DNA from 3 places in the Micromonospora sp. NPDC005252 genome. Region 1 is predicted to be linked to each of the others. Evidence: predicted binding sites of a transcription regulator. Region 1 holds the regulator's gene; each other region holds the start of a gene.
What was found. Region 1 encodes HrcA, which represses chaperone genes, less so after heat shock. Its sites were predicted from a motif close to GGTTNGCACNCTCNNNNNGAGNGTGCNAACC; they were not measured.
Positions count from the first base shown of each region.

Region 1 (5,047 bases):
GACTTCAACACCTACACGGCCGCCGAGCTGGGCGGGGGCGCCAGCCGCGAGGCGTACGCCGACACCGTGCTGGCCGAGCTGTCGCTCGCCGCCCGGGTGCTCGGCGACAGTCCGCCGCCCCGGGTCGACACGGTCTTCGTCGGCGGCGGCACCCCGACCCTGCTCCCCGCCGACGACCTGGCCCGCATCCTCGACGGCATCGACCGCACCTGGGGGCTCGCCGCCGACGTCGAGGTGACCACCGAGGCCAACCCGGAGTCGGTCACCCCGGAGTCGTTGCGGCGGCTGCGGGCGGCCGGCTACACCCGGATCTCGCTGGGCATGCAGTCGGCCTCCCCGGGGGTGCTGGCGATCCTGGACCGCAAACACAGCGCCGGTCGGGCCACCGCCGCCGCCCTGGAGGCACGCGACGCCGGGTTCGAGCACGTGAACCTGGACCTGATCTACGGCACGCCGGGGGAGCGGGCCGAGGACTTCGCCGCCACGCTGGAGCAGGTCGTCGCCGCCGGGGTCGATCACGTCAGCGCGTACGCCCTCATCGTCGAGGACGGCACCCGGCTCGCCGCCCGGATGCGGCGCGGCGAGCTGGCGTACCCCAGCGACGACGTCGCCGCGGACCGCTACCTGGCCGCGGAGGCCGCCCTCGACGCGGCCGGCCTGTCCTGGTACGAGGTGTCCAACTGGGCGCGCACCGACGCGGCCCGGTGCCGGCACAACCTGCTCTACTGGACCGGCGCGGACTGGTGGGGGCTCGGCCCGGGGGCGCACAGCCACGTCGGCGGGGTGCGCTGGTGGAACGTCAAGCACCCCACGACGTACGCCCAGCGGCTGGCCTCCGGCGCGTCACCCGGCCTGGCCCGCGAGGTGCTCACCGTCGACGAGGCCCACATGGAGGACGTGATGCTCCGGCTGCGGCTCGCCAGCGGGCTGCCGCTGGCGGTGCTCGACGCGGCCGGCCGGGCCGGCGCCGAGCGGGCCCTCGCCGACGGCCTGCTGGCCGCCGGGGACTACGCCGCCGGCCGAGCGGTGCTCACCCTGCGCGGCCGGCTGCTCGCCGACGCGGTCGTCCGCGACCTGCTGCCCTGACCCGGACGCGCCGCCCCGGCCGGCAGGTGCGACCGACCGTCGCCGGTCAGCCCGCGCCCCGGCCGGCCGTGCGGGCGGTGCGCCGGACCGGCCGGGGGAGCGGCCGGCCCGGATCACTTGACGAGGTTGGCCGAGAGTGGGTAGCGGTAGAGGCTGCCCTCGTTGGCCTTGATGCCGGCGAGGATGCCGAACACGGCGCCGAGGATGATGGCCGCCCCGACGCCGATGAAGCCGATCAGGATGCACGAGAGCACCCAGCCGACCAGGCCGACGATCGACCAGATGAGCTGGAAGTTGAGCGCGGCGACGGCGTGCGCCCGGACCGTCGGGGACTGGTTGCCCCGGGCCAGCATCGCCACCAGCGGGGCGACCCAGCCGAGCACGCCCCCACTGATGATCATGCCGGCCGCGCCGCCGAAGTGCGCGACCAGCGCCCAGGTCTTGTCCTCGTTGTTGGCGTAGCCGCCGCCGGGGCCGCCGAAGGCGCCGCCGGTCGGATACCCGCCAGTCGGGCCGCCCGGGGGGTAACCGCCCGGCGGGGGGTAACCACCTGGCGGAGGGTAGCCGCCCGACGGCGGTTGGTCACCGGTGGGCGGCGGATAGCCACCGGCCGGGGGATAGCCGGCCGGGCCGGGTGCCCCGGACAGTGGTGCGGTGGGCGGCTCGGCCGCGGAGGGCGAGCCCGGGAGGGTCGGCTCCGGCGGGTAACTGCCGGGGTCTCCCGCGCCGGGAGGGCGAGGTGGTTCAGTCATGACTGTCACGGTAGGTGTCGGCGGCAACGTCGCACCAGAGCGATACCGCCCGGCCGCGCGGGCCGATCGGCCCGCGCAAGGTGGCGCGGGCCGCACCCACGGCCTGTCGTTGATCATCGCGTCGGCGGGGGTGCCGACGTAGACTGGCACTCGTTACAGTCGAGTGCCAGGACGGCCGTCGGCCCCGGGTGGGCCGCCGGCCGACGTGCGACAGGAGGTGCGGAGGATGGGTCTGGACGACCGCAAGCTCGCCGTGCTCCGCGCCATCGTCGAGGACTACGTCTCCACCCAGGAGCCGGTCGGCAGCAAGGCGCTGGTCGAGCGCCACCAGCTCGGGGTCTCCCCGGCGACGGTCCGCAACGACATGGCCGTGCTGGAGGAGGAGGGCTACATCCGGCAGCCGCACACCAGTGCCGGCCGGGTGCCCACCGACCGCGGCTACCGCCTCTTCGTCGACCGGCTGTCCCGGGTCAAGCCGCTCAGTCCCGCCGAACGCCGGGCCATCGAGCGCTTCCTCGTCGGCGCGGTCGATCTCGACGACGTGGTGCACCGCACCGTACGCCTGCTCGCCCAGCTCACCCGGCAGGTGGCCGTCGTGCAGTACCCGAGCCTGGCCCGCTCCTCGGTGCGGCACCTGGAGCTGGTGCCGATCTCCACCACCCGGCTGATGCTCGTCATGATCGCCGACACCGGGCGGGTCGAGCAGCGGCTGGTGGAGCTGCCCGGCCCGGTCCCCGCCGACGACGTCACCGACCTGCGCCGGCTCGTCAACGAGAAGCTCGCCGGCGCCCGGCTGTCCGAGACCCCGCCGCTGGTGCAGGCGCTGGTCGAGGAGGCGCCGGCCGAGCTGCGTCCGGCGATGACCACCCTCTCCACCGTCCTGCTGGAGACGCTTGTCGAGCGGCACGAGGAACGCATCGCCCTGGCCGGCACCGCCAACCTCACCCGGGGCGGCCTGCTCGACTTCCAGGGCTCGCTGCGACCCATCCTGGAGGCGCTGGAGGAGGAGGTCGTGCTGCTCAAGCTCATCGGCGAGACCGAGCCCAGCACGACCCGGGTCCTGATCGGCGACGAGAACGAGTTCGACAACCTGCGCGCCGCCTCGGTGGTCAGCACCGGGTACGGCCCGGGTGCCACCATCGTGGGCGGCCTCGGCGTGTTGGGGCCCACCCGCATGGACTACCCCGGCACCATCGCCACGGTGCGCGCCGTGGCACGCTACGTGGGCGAGCTGCTGGCCCAGAACTGACCAGTCAGGGCCGACGGCCGGCTGCGGCCGCCGGTCGGCGTAACGCGAGACGAACATGAGGACACGGAACGCAGTGGCCAGGGACTACTACGGCATCCTCGGTGTCAGCCGGGAAGCCTCCGATGACGAGATCAAGCGCGCCTACCGCAAGCTGGCACGCCAGTTCCACCCGGACGTCAATCCGGACCCGGAGGCCCAGGAGAAGTTCAAGGACATCAACGCCGCGTACGAGGTCCTCTCGGACGACCGCAAGCGGCAGATCGTCGACCTGGGTGGCGACCCGCTCGCCCCGGGAGGCGGCGGCGCGGGCGGCCCGGGTGGCCCGGGCGGAGCCGGCCCGTTCGTCGGCTTCCAGGACATCATGGACGCGTTCTTCGGCGGCGCGGCAGGTGGCGCCCGTGGCCCACGGCCGCGGACCCGGCCGGGCGCCGACGCGATCCTGCGGCTCGAACTCGACCTGCACGAGACGGCGTTCGGCGTCGAGGCCCCGATCACCGTCGACACCGCGGTGCTCTGCACCACCTGCTCGGGCGCCGGCACGGCGGCCGGCACCCACCTGGCCACCTGCGAGGCGTGCGGCGGTCGGGGCGAGGTGCAGTCGGTGCAGCGCACCTTCCTCGGCCAGGTGGTCTCCGCCCGGCCGTGCACCGTCTGCCAGGGCTACGGCACGACCATCCCGCACCCCTGCCCCACCTGTGCCGGCGACGGCCGGGTGCGCACCCGCCGTTCGCTCACCGTCAAGATCCCGGCCGGTGTCGAGGACGGCATGCGGATCCGGCTGGCCCAGCAGGGCGAGGTCGGCCCGGGCGGCGGCACCGCCGGTGACCTCTACGTGGAGATCCACGAGAGGCCACACGACGTCTACTCCCGCAAGGGCGACGACCTGCACTGCCGGGTCACCGTGCCGATGACCGCCGCCGCGCTGGGCACCCGGCTCACCATCAAGACGCTGGACAGCGAGGAGACCGTCGACGTCAAGGCCGGCACCCAGCCGGCCAGCACGCTGCGGCTGCGCGCCCGGGGTGTGCCGCACCTGCGCGGCACCGGCCGGGGTGACCTCTACGTGCACCTCGACGTCCGGACGCCCACCAAGCTCGACCCCGACCAGGAGAAGATGCTGCGCGACTTCGCCAAGACCCGGGGTGAGGAGGTCGCCGAGCTGACCAAGCAGGGCGGCTTCTTCTCCCGGATGCGCGACGCGTTCAACGGCCACGCCTGACGTGTCCGCGCCGCTCTTTTTGGTCGACGCGCTGCCCACCGGCGACGCGCTGACCCTCGACGGGCCCGAGGGGCACCACGCCGCCACCGTGCAGCGGCTGCGCGTCGGCGAGGAACTGCTGCTCGCCGACGGGCGGGGTGGCACGGCCGCCGCCGTGGTCACCGCCGTCGGCAGGGGCAGCCTGGAGGTCACCGTCACCTACCGGGAGTACGCGGACGCGCCCGTACCCCGGATCGTCACCGTGCAGGGCATCGCCAAGGGTGACCGGGGCGAGCTGGCCGTGCAGGCGATGACCGAGGTCGGGGTGGACGAGATCGTGCCCTGGGCGGCGTCGCGCTCGGTGGTCCAGTGGCGCGGCGACCGGGGCGTACGGGCCCGCGAGAAGTGGGTCGCCACCGCCCGCGAGGCGGCGAAGCAGGCCCGCCGGCCCTGGCTGCCGGTGGTGGCCGGCGCGCCCGACGAGTCCACCGCGACGGTCGCCCGCCGCATCGCCGGCGCCGCCGCCGGGTTCGTCCTGCACGAGGAGGCCGAGGAGCGGCTCACCACCGCCGACCTGCCCTCCATCGGTGAGATCGTCCTGGTCGTCGGCCCCGAGGGCGGCATCGCCCCGGCCGAGTTGACCGCCTTCCGCGAGGCCGGCGGCCGGCCGGTACGCCTCGGGCCGGAGGTGCTGCGGACCTCCACGGCCGGCGTGGCCGCGCTCAGCGTGCTCGCCACCCGCCTCGGCCGCTGGTAGTCCCA
Region 1 is NZ_JBIAKN010000016.1:61,927-66,973, forward strand. Features, by position in the region: gene hemW (radical SAM family heme chaperone HemW) at 1-1,086, shown strand, start outside; gene ACFYPH_RS28525 (DUF4870 domain-containing protein) at 1,200-1,838, opposite strand; gene hrcA (heat-inducible transcriptional repressor HrcA) at 2,065-3,087, shown strand; gene dnaJ (molecular chaperone DnaJ) at 3,161-4,306, shown strand; gene ACFYPH_RS28540 (16S rRNA (uracil(1498)-N(3))-methyltransferase) at 4,308-5,042, shown strand.

Region 2 (5,047 bases), on a different contig from region 1:
CATGACGGCGGACCTGTCGTACGACGAGTCACCGGCCCTGCGGTCGACGGAGGCCGCGGAGCAACGGCTGGCTGGGCAGGGCATCACGGTACGCCGGGCGGAGCCCGCGGACCTGCCGGCGCTGGCCGCGTTCGCCCGGTCCACCTTCGGTGGCGCCTGGGACGGCGAGCTGGCCGGGTCGGTGGGCCGCGCGGGGGCGGGCTGCCACCTGGCGGAGCGGACCGGCGAGGTGCTGGGTTTCGCCGCCTACGGGTCGTCCCGGCCGAGCTGGTTCGGGCCGATGGGCACCGCGCCCGCCGCCGAGGGGTCGGGCATCGGCGGGGTGCTGCTGCGACGCTGCCTGCGCGACCAGCGTGCGGCGGGGGTGGACCGGGCGCAGATTGGCTGGGTGGGGCCGGTGCCGTTCTACTCGGGCAGCGCGGGCGCCCGGATCGAGCGGGTCTTCTTCCTGTACCGGCGGACCCTACCGGTGACGTGAGAGGGCAAATGGGACATGAGTCCATTCGCCCGCATTACCCATCGACGCCCCCTACCGTTTCGGTAGAGGAGGCAGCCATGACCACGGATGACGACCAGACCGAGGACGGCCCGCCGATCACCTGGAAACCGGTCGGCGAACTGCCCGGCCAACTCCCGTTCGACCGGCTCGACTACGGCGACGCCGAGCAACTTGCCGAGATGACCACCGACGGCGAGCGGCTGACCGAGGAACCGCAGGAGATGGTGGACGCGCCGATCCAGCTGCTCCCGCCGTACGACCGGGCGCAGAAGCGCCGCAACCAGCGCCCACTGCCCACCTGACGACGAACGGGGCGGACCGCGTCAGCGGCCCGCCCCGTTCGGTGTGTCGGAACTGGACTCAGAAGTCCATGTCCCCGCCACCCGGGCCCGCCGGGGCAGCCGGGTTCTTCTCCGGCTTGTCCGCGACGACGGCCTCGGTGGTGAGGAAGAGCGCCGCGATGGAAGCGGCGTTCTGCAGCGCCGAGCGCGTCACCTTGGCCGGGTCGATGATGCCCGCGGCCAGCAGGTCGACGTACTCGCCGTTGGCGGCGTTGAGGCCGTGACCCGCTTCGAGGTTACGGACCTTCTCCACCACGACGCCGCCCTCGAGGCCGGCGTTGACGGCGATCTGCCGCAGCGGGGCGTCCAGCGCGACCTTGACGATGTTGGCACCGGTCGCCTCGTCGCCGACCAGGTCCAGCTTGTCGAAGGCGGTCTTGCCGGCCTGCACCAGCGCGACGCCACCACCCGGGACGATGCCCTCCTCGACGGCGGCCTTCGCGTTGCGAACGGCGTCCTCGATGCGGTGCTTGCGCTCCTTGAGCTCGACCTCGGTGGCCGCGCCGACCTTGATCACCGCAACGCCACCGGCCAGCTTGGCCAGCCGCTCCTGCAGCTTCTCGCGGTCGTAGTCGGAGTCGCTCTTGTCGATCTCGGCCCGGATCTGGTTGACCCGACCCTGGATCTGGTCGGCGTCGCCGGCACCGTCGACGATGGTGGTCTCGTCCTTGGTCACCACGACCTTGCGGGCGCGGCCCAGCATGTCGAGGCCGACGGCGTCCAGCTTGAGGCCGACTTCCTCGCTGATGACCTGGCCACCGGTGAGGATGGCGATGTCGGCGAGCATGGCCTTGCGGCGGTCACCGAAGCCCGGCGCCTTGACGGCGACGGACTTGAAGGTGCCCCGGACCTTGTTGACGACCAGGGTGGCCAGGGCCTCGCCCTCGATGTCCTCGGCGATGATCAGCAGCGACTTGCCCGACTGCATGACCTTCTCCAGGATCGGAAGCAGGTCCTTGACCGACGAGATCTTGCTGTTGACGATCAGGAGGTAGGGGTCGTCGAAGACGGCCTCCATGCGCTCCGGGTCGGTCATGAAGTAGGCCGAGATGTAGCCCTTGTCGAAGCGCATACCCTCGGTGAGCTCCAGCTCCAGCCCGAAGGTGTTGCTCTCCTCGACGGTGATGACGCCTTCCTTGCCGACCTTGTCCATCGCCTCGGCGATGATCTCGCCGACGGTGCTGTCGCCAGCGGAGATGGAGGCGGTGGAGGCGATCTGCTCCTTGGTCTCGACGTCCTTGGCGAGCTTGGACAGCTCCTCCGAGACGCTCGCGACCGCAGCCTCGATGCCCCGCTTCAGGGCCATCGGGTTGGCGCCGGCGGCCACGTTGCGCAGGCCCTCGCGAACCAGGGCCTGGGCCAGGACGGTCGCCGTCGTCGTGCCGTCACCGGCGACGTCGTCGGTCTTCTTGGCGACTTCCTTGACCAGCTCGGCGCCGATCTTCTCGTACGGATCCTCGAGCTCGATCTCCTTGGCGATGCTCACACCATCGTTGGTGATGGTGGGGGCACCCCACTTCTTCTCGAGCACGACGTTGCGGCCCTTCGGGCCGAGGGTCACCTTTACGGCGTCAGCGAGCTGGTTCATGCCCCGCTCGAGGCCGCGGCGCGCCTCTTCGTCGAACGCGATCATCTTTGCCATACGGCGTTGTCCTCCTGGACACTCACGGCCACCCGAGTGTGTGTCCCGGATGGGCCGCCTGGTTTACGCACCTTGGGACGCCGCCACCAGGCGACGACGACGTCCTCCGGCCGGGCCGGATAGCCCGCGACGACCGGCCATGTGCCGCCCCGGCGTCTCCACGCCTGGGCGACCTGGCCCCACCGTCCCGACCGTTGGCACTCACGGTACGCGAGTGCCAATGACTTGTTTAGCACTCTCACCTGCCGAGTGCAAGCACGATGACGCCGCTCAGCCGAGTTCGGCCGCCAGTCCGGCGCTGTTCACCGGCCCCTCATGGGCCCGCTGCTCGGTGTACGTGACCAGCAGACCGATCAACTGGACGAGGTGGGCCGGCAGCGCCAGCAGCGCCGCGACACCGATCACCGCCACCACCCCGACCGCGGCGCCCGGGGACGCGAACGGGTCCGTGCCCAACGCGCCGGTGCCCACCGACTCCAGGAAGCCCGGAACCACGGTGCCGACGATCACAGCCCCGCCCACCACGGCCACCCGGCCGAGCAGCAGCCCGAGCCGGGCGTGGAACATCCCGAACGACCGGCCGATCGGGTTCTGCCGCTCGAACAGGTAGACCGGGCCGGCCAGGCTCAACGCGAACGCCAGATAGATGCCCGGCAGGACGCAGAAGCAGAAGCCGATACCGATGAGCACGCTGACCAGCAACGTCCAGCCCCACAGGCCGAGCGCCCGGCGCAGGCCGTACCGCAGCGCCGCATCCAGGCTGGCGGGCCGGCCGGTCGCCTGCTGGGTGATCACCCAACTGCCGGCGGCCCACCCCACCGCCTGCACCAGACCGATCAGCAGGCTGCCGCCGACCAGCACGGCGACGAGGGTTGCCAGGGTGGCGGCGAAGTTGTCCGGCAGTCCGGCCGCCGGATCCATCTCGGCCTGCGCCTCCCAGCCGGGCGACGGGTCCACACCCAGCGAGATGACCGAGAGCACCGCCGCCGGCAAGACCTGCGTGAGCAGCATGATCGGCACCAACTGCCGCCAGCTTCGGCGCAGCGCGCCCCCGCACCGCTCGAACCAGGCCCCAATGCCGGCACCGGGCGGAGTGACCAGGGCGTCGTTCGGATCGAACCCGTGACCTGGCGGGTACCAGCTGACCGGCGCCCCCGGATACCACGGCTGCCCACCGTAGGGACCAGACCCCGGCGGGTAGCCGCCGGTGGGCGGAAAGACCCAGCCCTGCGGCGGCGCACCGGCCGGACCCCAACCGCCCCGCGCGGGATCCCAACCGGGCGGCGGCCCAGCCGGTGGACCCCAACCGCCCTGCGCGGTGGGATCCGGCGTACCCGCCGGACCGGCCTGCCCCCAACCCTGGGGGATCGGGCCGGGTGGCGGCCCGTATCCAGGCGGCATCGCAGGGCCGGGGCCGTATCCGGGTGGCATCGCAGGGCCGGGGCCGTATCCGGGCGGCATCGCAGGGCCGGGGCCGTATCCGGGCGGCATCGCAGGGCCGGGGCCGTATCCGGGCGGCATCGCAGGGCCGGGGTCGTGTCCGGGTGGCGGCCCGGGGTCTGCGCCGGAGGCCGGTGGCGTGCCCGGGGCCGCGCCGGAGATGGGTGAGGTGGGGTCGGACGGGCCCGGCTCACCCGGCCCGGAGGGCGTGGTGGGTGGGGGCGGCTGGTCGGTCATGAACCCTCCTCAGCATCGGCTGGAACGGCTCACGATCTTCCCGGGTGGGCGTCCGCACCGCAGCCCCGACCCGCCAGCCGATCGGGGGTGATCCGCGAGCGAAAAGGTCGGGAATTCGCTCAGGCGATGACGCGTACGTGTTCCGCCTGCGGGCCCTTCTGGCCCTGGGCGATCTCGAACTCCACCCGCTGGCCGTCGTCGAGCGCCTTGTAGCCGTCCATCTCGATCGCGGAGAAGTGGACGAACACGTCCTGACCGCCGTCGACGGCGATGAAGCCGTAGCCCTTTTCGGCGTTGAACCACTTCACGGAACCCTGTGCCACGGTGCACTTCCCTCACTCTTGCGCAGCGTTGCCTGCCCGGGCGCGCGGCACGGCCGGACGCCCTCGGACCACCGCCTCAGCGATCGACGACGGCCGCTGAAAGGGTGACCGAAATCGCACGCTACACGAGGAGTGACGGCCGCGCACGACCCCAAATCGGGCGTATTCCCGGGCGACCCGACCGGGTCCGGGGGCCGAACCGGAACGGGCCACGGACGACCGGTCCCGGCTCACCGCCCGGCGGCCCGGCAGCGGGGCGGGGCACGCCCCGAGGCAGCTCCCGCCCCTGTGGTAGGCATGCAGACATGACCACCGATATCGGCTCAGCCGCCGTTCGGCAGGCCGAGATCCACCGGGTCCAGCCGGAGGACGCCGCCCGGATGCGGGCACTGCGCCTGGAGATGCTCGCCGACGCGCCCTTGGCCTTCCTGGAGACCCTGGCGGACGCGGCGGCCCGACCGCACCGCGAGTTCGCCGCGCGGGTGGCGTACACGTCGTCCGGCCCCCACAACGCGCAGTTCGTCGCGGACCCGGGCGGCCGTCTCGTCGGGCACGCCGGCGGCAC
Region 2 is NZ_JBIAKN010000001.1:273,304-278,350, reverse strand. Features, by position in the region: gene ACFYPH_RS01300 (GNAT family N-acetyltransferase) at 1-478, shown strand, start outside; gene ACFYPH_RS01295 (hypothetical protein) at 556-801, shown strand; gene groL (chaperonin GroEL) at 860-2,482, opposite strand; gene ACFYPH_RS01285 (hypothetical protein) at 2,753-3,493, opposite strand; gene ACFYPH_RS01280 (cold-shock protein) at 4,279-4,482, opposite strand; gene ACFYPH_RS01275 (GNAT family N-acetyltransferase) at 4,788-5,047, shown strand, end outside.
Region 2: groL (chaperonin GroEL) is a predicted target of HrcA. The motif match lies at 2,675-2,705, and genes of this name have one in related genera.

Region 3 (5,047 bases), on a different contig from region 1:
CCAACCATGTCAGCGCTTGGTAATGATCGCGGAGACGAACCGGGGCACACCGCCGTACGACGGTGTGCCCCGGGGCGGGTGTCGCTACCGGGTCAGAAGCCCGGGCCGTGCTGGTGACCGTGGCCGTGGCCGTGCCCACCGGCGGCGGCCGGCTCGGCCTGCTCCGGCTTCTCCACCACGAGGCTCTCGGTGGTGAGCAGCAGACCGGCGATCGAGGCGGCGTTGGTGACCGCGTTGCGGGTCACCTTCACCGGATCGATGATGCCGGCCTTGACCAGGTCGCCGTACTCGCCGGTGGCGGCGTCGAGGCCGTGGCCCCACTGCATGTCGGCGACCTTCTGCGTCACGACGTAGCCGTCGTGGCCGGCGTTCTGCGCGATCCAGCGCAGCGGCTCGACCAGCGCCTTGCGCACGATCGAGACGCCGACCTTCTCCTCGCCGGTGAAGCCCAGGTCGTCGTCGAGCACGGGAAGGATCTGCACCAGGGCGGCGCCGCCGCCGGGCACGGTGCCCTCCTCGACCGCGGCCTTGGTCGCCGCGATGGCGTCCTCGATGCGGTGCTTGCGCTCCTTCATCTCGACCTCGGTCGCCGCACCCACCTTGATCACGGCGATGCCGCCAGAGAGCTTCGCCAGCCGCTCGGCCAGCTTCTCCCGGTCCCAGTCGGAGTCGGAGGCCTCGATCTCCTTGCGGATCTGGGAGACCCGGTCGTCGACGTCGGCCTTCTGGCCGCCGCCGTCGACGATCGTGGTGTTCTCCTTGTCGACCACGACGCGCCGGGCGCTGCCGAGCACCTCCAGGCCGACCTGGTCGAGCTTGTAGCCCAGCTCCGGAGCGACCAGCTCGGCGCCGGTGGAGATCGCGATGTCCTGGAGCATGGCCTTGCGCCGGTCGCCGAAGCCCGGGGCCTTGACCGCGCAGACCTTGAGGGTCTTGCGCAGCGAGTTGACCACCAGGGTGGAGAGCGCCTGACCGTCCACGTCCTCGGCGATGATCAGCAGCGGCTTGCTGTTCTGCAGGACCTTCTCCAGCAGCGGCAGCAGCTCCTCGATCGCCGAGATCTTCTGGGTGGTGACCAGGATGTACGCGTCCTCCAGGACGGACTCCTGACCCTCCAGGTCGGTGACGAAGTTCGGCGAGATGAAGCCCTTGTCGAACTGGAGACCCTCGGTCACGTCCAGCTCGGTGGTGAGCATCGAGCCCTCCTCGACGGTGATGACACCGTCGCGGCCGACCCGCTCCATCGCCTCGGCGATCAGCTCGCCGATGGTGGCGTCCTGCGCCGAGATCGTCGCCACGTTCGCGATCGACTTCTTGTCAGCGACCTCGACGGCGCGGCCGAGCAGCGCCTCGGAGATCTTGGTGGCCGCCGCGTCGATGCCCCGCTTGAGGCCGGCCGGGTTGGTCCCGGCGGTCACGTTGCGCAGGCCCTCACGGACCATCGCCTGCGCCAGCACGGTCGCGGTGGTGGTCCCGTCGCCGGCGACGTCGTTGGTCTTGGTCGCCACCTCCTTGACCAGCTGCGCGCCGAGGTTCTCGTAGGGGTTGGTGAGCTCGATCTCCTTGGCGATGGTCACACCATCGTTGGTGATCGTCGGCGCACCGAATTTCTTGTCCAGGACGACGTTGCGCCCGCGCGGGCCGAGGGTGACCTTGACCGCGTCTGCGAGGGCGTTGACACCGTGCTCCAGCAGGTGCCGGGCGTCGTCCGAGAAGCTCAGGATCTTCGCCATGTATGTCCCTTCGAAGCGAAGCTGCCCCGGCCCGGCGAGCCGGACCGGGGCAGCGACACTGATCGGTTGCTTACTTCTCGATGACCGCGAGGACGTCGCGGGCGGAGAGCACCAGGTACTCCTCGCCGGCGTACTTGACCTCGGTGCCGCCGTACTTCGAGTAGAGGACGGTGTCGCCGACCTGCACGTCAACCGGAACCCGGTTGCCGTTGTCGTCGACGCGCCCCGGACCCACAGCGAGGACGGTGCCCTCCTGCGGCTTCTCCTTGGCGGTGTCGGGGATCACGATGCCCGACGCCGTGGTGGTCTCAGCCTCGTTCGCCTGGACCACGATGCGGTCCTCGAGCGGCTTGATCGCAACCTTGGTCGCGGTAGTCACGGGCATACCCTCCTGGGGTACTACTGGTTTCGTTGCCGGCCAGCGGGGCTGACCAGCGTCAATCTGCCTCATGCCACCGGGCGGGGCCGTCGTCGCGGGTGCCGGTCCGCCTGGCGTGCGCACCCGGGTCGCGAGACCCGGAAGCTGGCACCCTCAGGGTGAGAGTGCTAATCGCAGGTTATTCCGTGGCTAGCACTCCGTCAAGGAGAGTGCCAGCGCGTCGCGCCCCGCCAGCCGGTATTTCCGCCTCGGCCGGGAGAATGGTGGGGTGGATCTCGATCAGCTGGCGGCGCTGCGTACCCCCGAGGGGTCGGCCGCGCTCACGGCGGCGGCCGGGCTGGCCGGCGGTGATCCACTGGCGGCGGCGTCGGCGTTACGCGCCGGCGGGGTGCCGCCCGCGCTGGCCGCGGCGGCGCTCACCCAGGCCGAGCTGCGCCACCGGGCGGTCGGCAAGTTCGGCCCGGCTGCCGCCGGGATGTTCCTCACCCGCGCCGGGCTGGAGCAGGCCACCCGCCGGGTCGTCGCCGACCGCCGCGCCGAGCGGCTGCGCGCGGCCGGCGTGCGCACGCTGGCCGACCTCGGCTGCGGCCTCGGCGCCGACGCGCTCGCCGCCGCCCGCGCCGGCATCCGGGTGTACGGGGTGGAGGCCGACCCGGTGACCGCCGCGATGGCCGCCGCCAACGCCGCCGCCGCGGGGCTGGCCGAGCTGTTCACGGTCGAGTGCGGCGACGCCACCGCGTTCGACGTCTCCCGGGTCGACGGCGTCTTCTGTGACCCGGCCCGACGTACGAGCGGCACCGGTCGGCGGATCTTCGACCCGCGCGCCTACTCGCCACCGTGGGACTTCGTCACCGGGCTCGCGGAACGGGTGCCGCGCACGGTGGTGAAGGTGGCGCCGGGACTGGACCACGCGCTCATCCCGGCCGGCGCGGAGGCGGAGTGGGTCGGCGTGGACGGCGACCTGGTCGAGGCCGCGCTCTGGTGTGGGGACCTGGCCCAGGTGCCCCGCCGCGCGACTCTCTACCGGCAGGTGGGCGCCGAGACGCACCGTTTTCAGCTCACCGGCTCGGGCGCCACCGACGCGCCGGTCGGGCCACCGCGCCGCTACCTGTACGACCCGGATCCGGCCGTGGTCCGCGCGCACCTCGTCGCCGAACTGGCCGACCAGCTGGACGCCACGCTGGGTGACCCGAGCATCGCCTACCTCTACGCCGACCGGCCGACGCCCACCCCGTACGCCCGGTGCCTGGAGATCACCGACGTGCTGCCGTTCTCGCTCAAGCGCCTGCGGGCACTGCTGCGGGAACGGCGGGTGGGCCGGGTGGAGATCCTCAAGCGGGGCTCCGCGCTCACCCCGGAGCAGTTGCGGCGGGATCTGCGGTTGGCCGGCGACCAGGCGGCGAGCCTGGTGCTCACCCGGACGGCCGGGGCACCGACCGTGTTGGTCGGCCACCCGGTCCACTAGCGTCGTCGGTGTGGCGGGACAGGGCACTCCGGCGACCGCGCTGCTGGTCAAGCGTGGGATCGCGTATCGCACCCATCCGTACCGGGTCTCCCCGGACGTGCCGAACTACGGCGCGCTGGTCGCCGAGGCGCTCGGTGTGGCACCCGAGCGGGTGTTCAAGTCGCTGGTGACCGAGGTCGACGGCGCCCTGACCGTGGCGGTCGTCCCGGTCACCGGCGAGCTGGACCTCAAGGCGCTCGCGGCGGCGGTCGGCGGCAAGCGGGCGACGATGGCCGACCGGGCGGTCGCCGAGCGGGCCACCGGCTACGTTCGCGGCGGGATCAGCCCGCTCGGGCAGCGGCGGCGTCTGCCCACAGTGCTGGACGAATCCGCGCTGGATCTGCCGACGATCTACGTCTCGGCTGGCCGACGCGGTCTGCAACTCGAACTGGCCGCGGCGGATCTGGTGGCGTTGACCGACGCCCGCACCGCGCCGTTGCAGACCCACTGACGACAGTCGTTACGTCGACTCCCGCGTGGGATACCCGGGGAGTAACAGTCGCGTTGCTGAATTGTTATGGCTTCCAACAAACTTGGCACCTGCGCGGTCTTGTGGGACCAGTGTGACGCGAAATACGTTGCCGGACACAACAAAACAACACCTCCCCCACCTCCGAAAGGACCCTGCACATGCGTAAGGGGATCCTCACCATCGCCGCCGTGGGCCTGCTCGCGACCGGCGGTTTGACCGCCTGCGGCGACGACTCCGGCGACAAGGCCGCCTCCGCCAAGACCCCCAAGATCGGCGTCATCCTCCCGGACAGCAAGTCCTCCGCCCGGTGGGAGACCGCGGACCGCCGGTTCCTGGAGGAGGCGTTCAAGGCCGCCGGCGTCCAGTACGACATCCAGAACGCGCAGAACGACAAGACCGCCTTCCAGACCATCGCCGACCAGATGATCACCAGCGGCGTCACCGCCCTGATGATCGTCAACCTGGACTCCGGCACCGGCAAGGCCGTGCTCGACAAGGCCAAGTCGCAGGGCGTCGCCACCATCGACTACGACCGGCTCACCCTGGGCGGCTCCGCCCAGTACTACGTCAGCTTCGACAACGAGACCGTCGGCAAGCTCCAGGGCGAGGGCCTGTCCAAGTGCCTGACTGAGAAGAACGCCAAGAACCCCGTCGTGGCGTACCTGAACGGCTCCCCCACCGACAACAACGCCACCCTGTTCAAGGCCGGCTACGACTCGGTGCTCAAGCCGAAGTTCGACTCCAAGGAGTACGTCAAGGGCCCCGAGGACGCCGTGCCGGCCTGGGACAACGCGCAGGCCACGACGATCTTCGAGCAGCAGCTCACCAAGGCCAAAGGCAAGATCGACGGCGTGCTGGCCGCCAACGACGGTCTCGGCAACGCGGCCATCTCGATCCTGAAGAAGAACAAGCTCAACGGCAAGGTGCCGGTGACCGGCCAGGACGCCAGCACCGAGGGC
Region 3 is NZ_JBIAKN010000008.1:95,044-100,090, reverse strand. Features, by position in the region: gene groL (chaperonin GroEL) at 93-1,733, opposite strand; gene groES (co-chaperone GroES) at 1,804-2,118, opposite strand; gene ACFYPH_RS22505 (methyltransferase domain-containing protein) at 2,381-3,577, shown strand; gene ybaK (Cys-tRNA(Pro) deacylase) at 3,588-4,067, shown strand; gene ACFYPH_RS22495 (sugar ABC transporter substrate-binding protein) at 4,247-5,047, shown strand, end outside.
Region 3: groES (co-chaperone GroES) is a predicted target of HrcA. The motif match lies at 2,255-2,285, and genes of this name have one in related genera.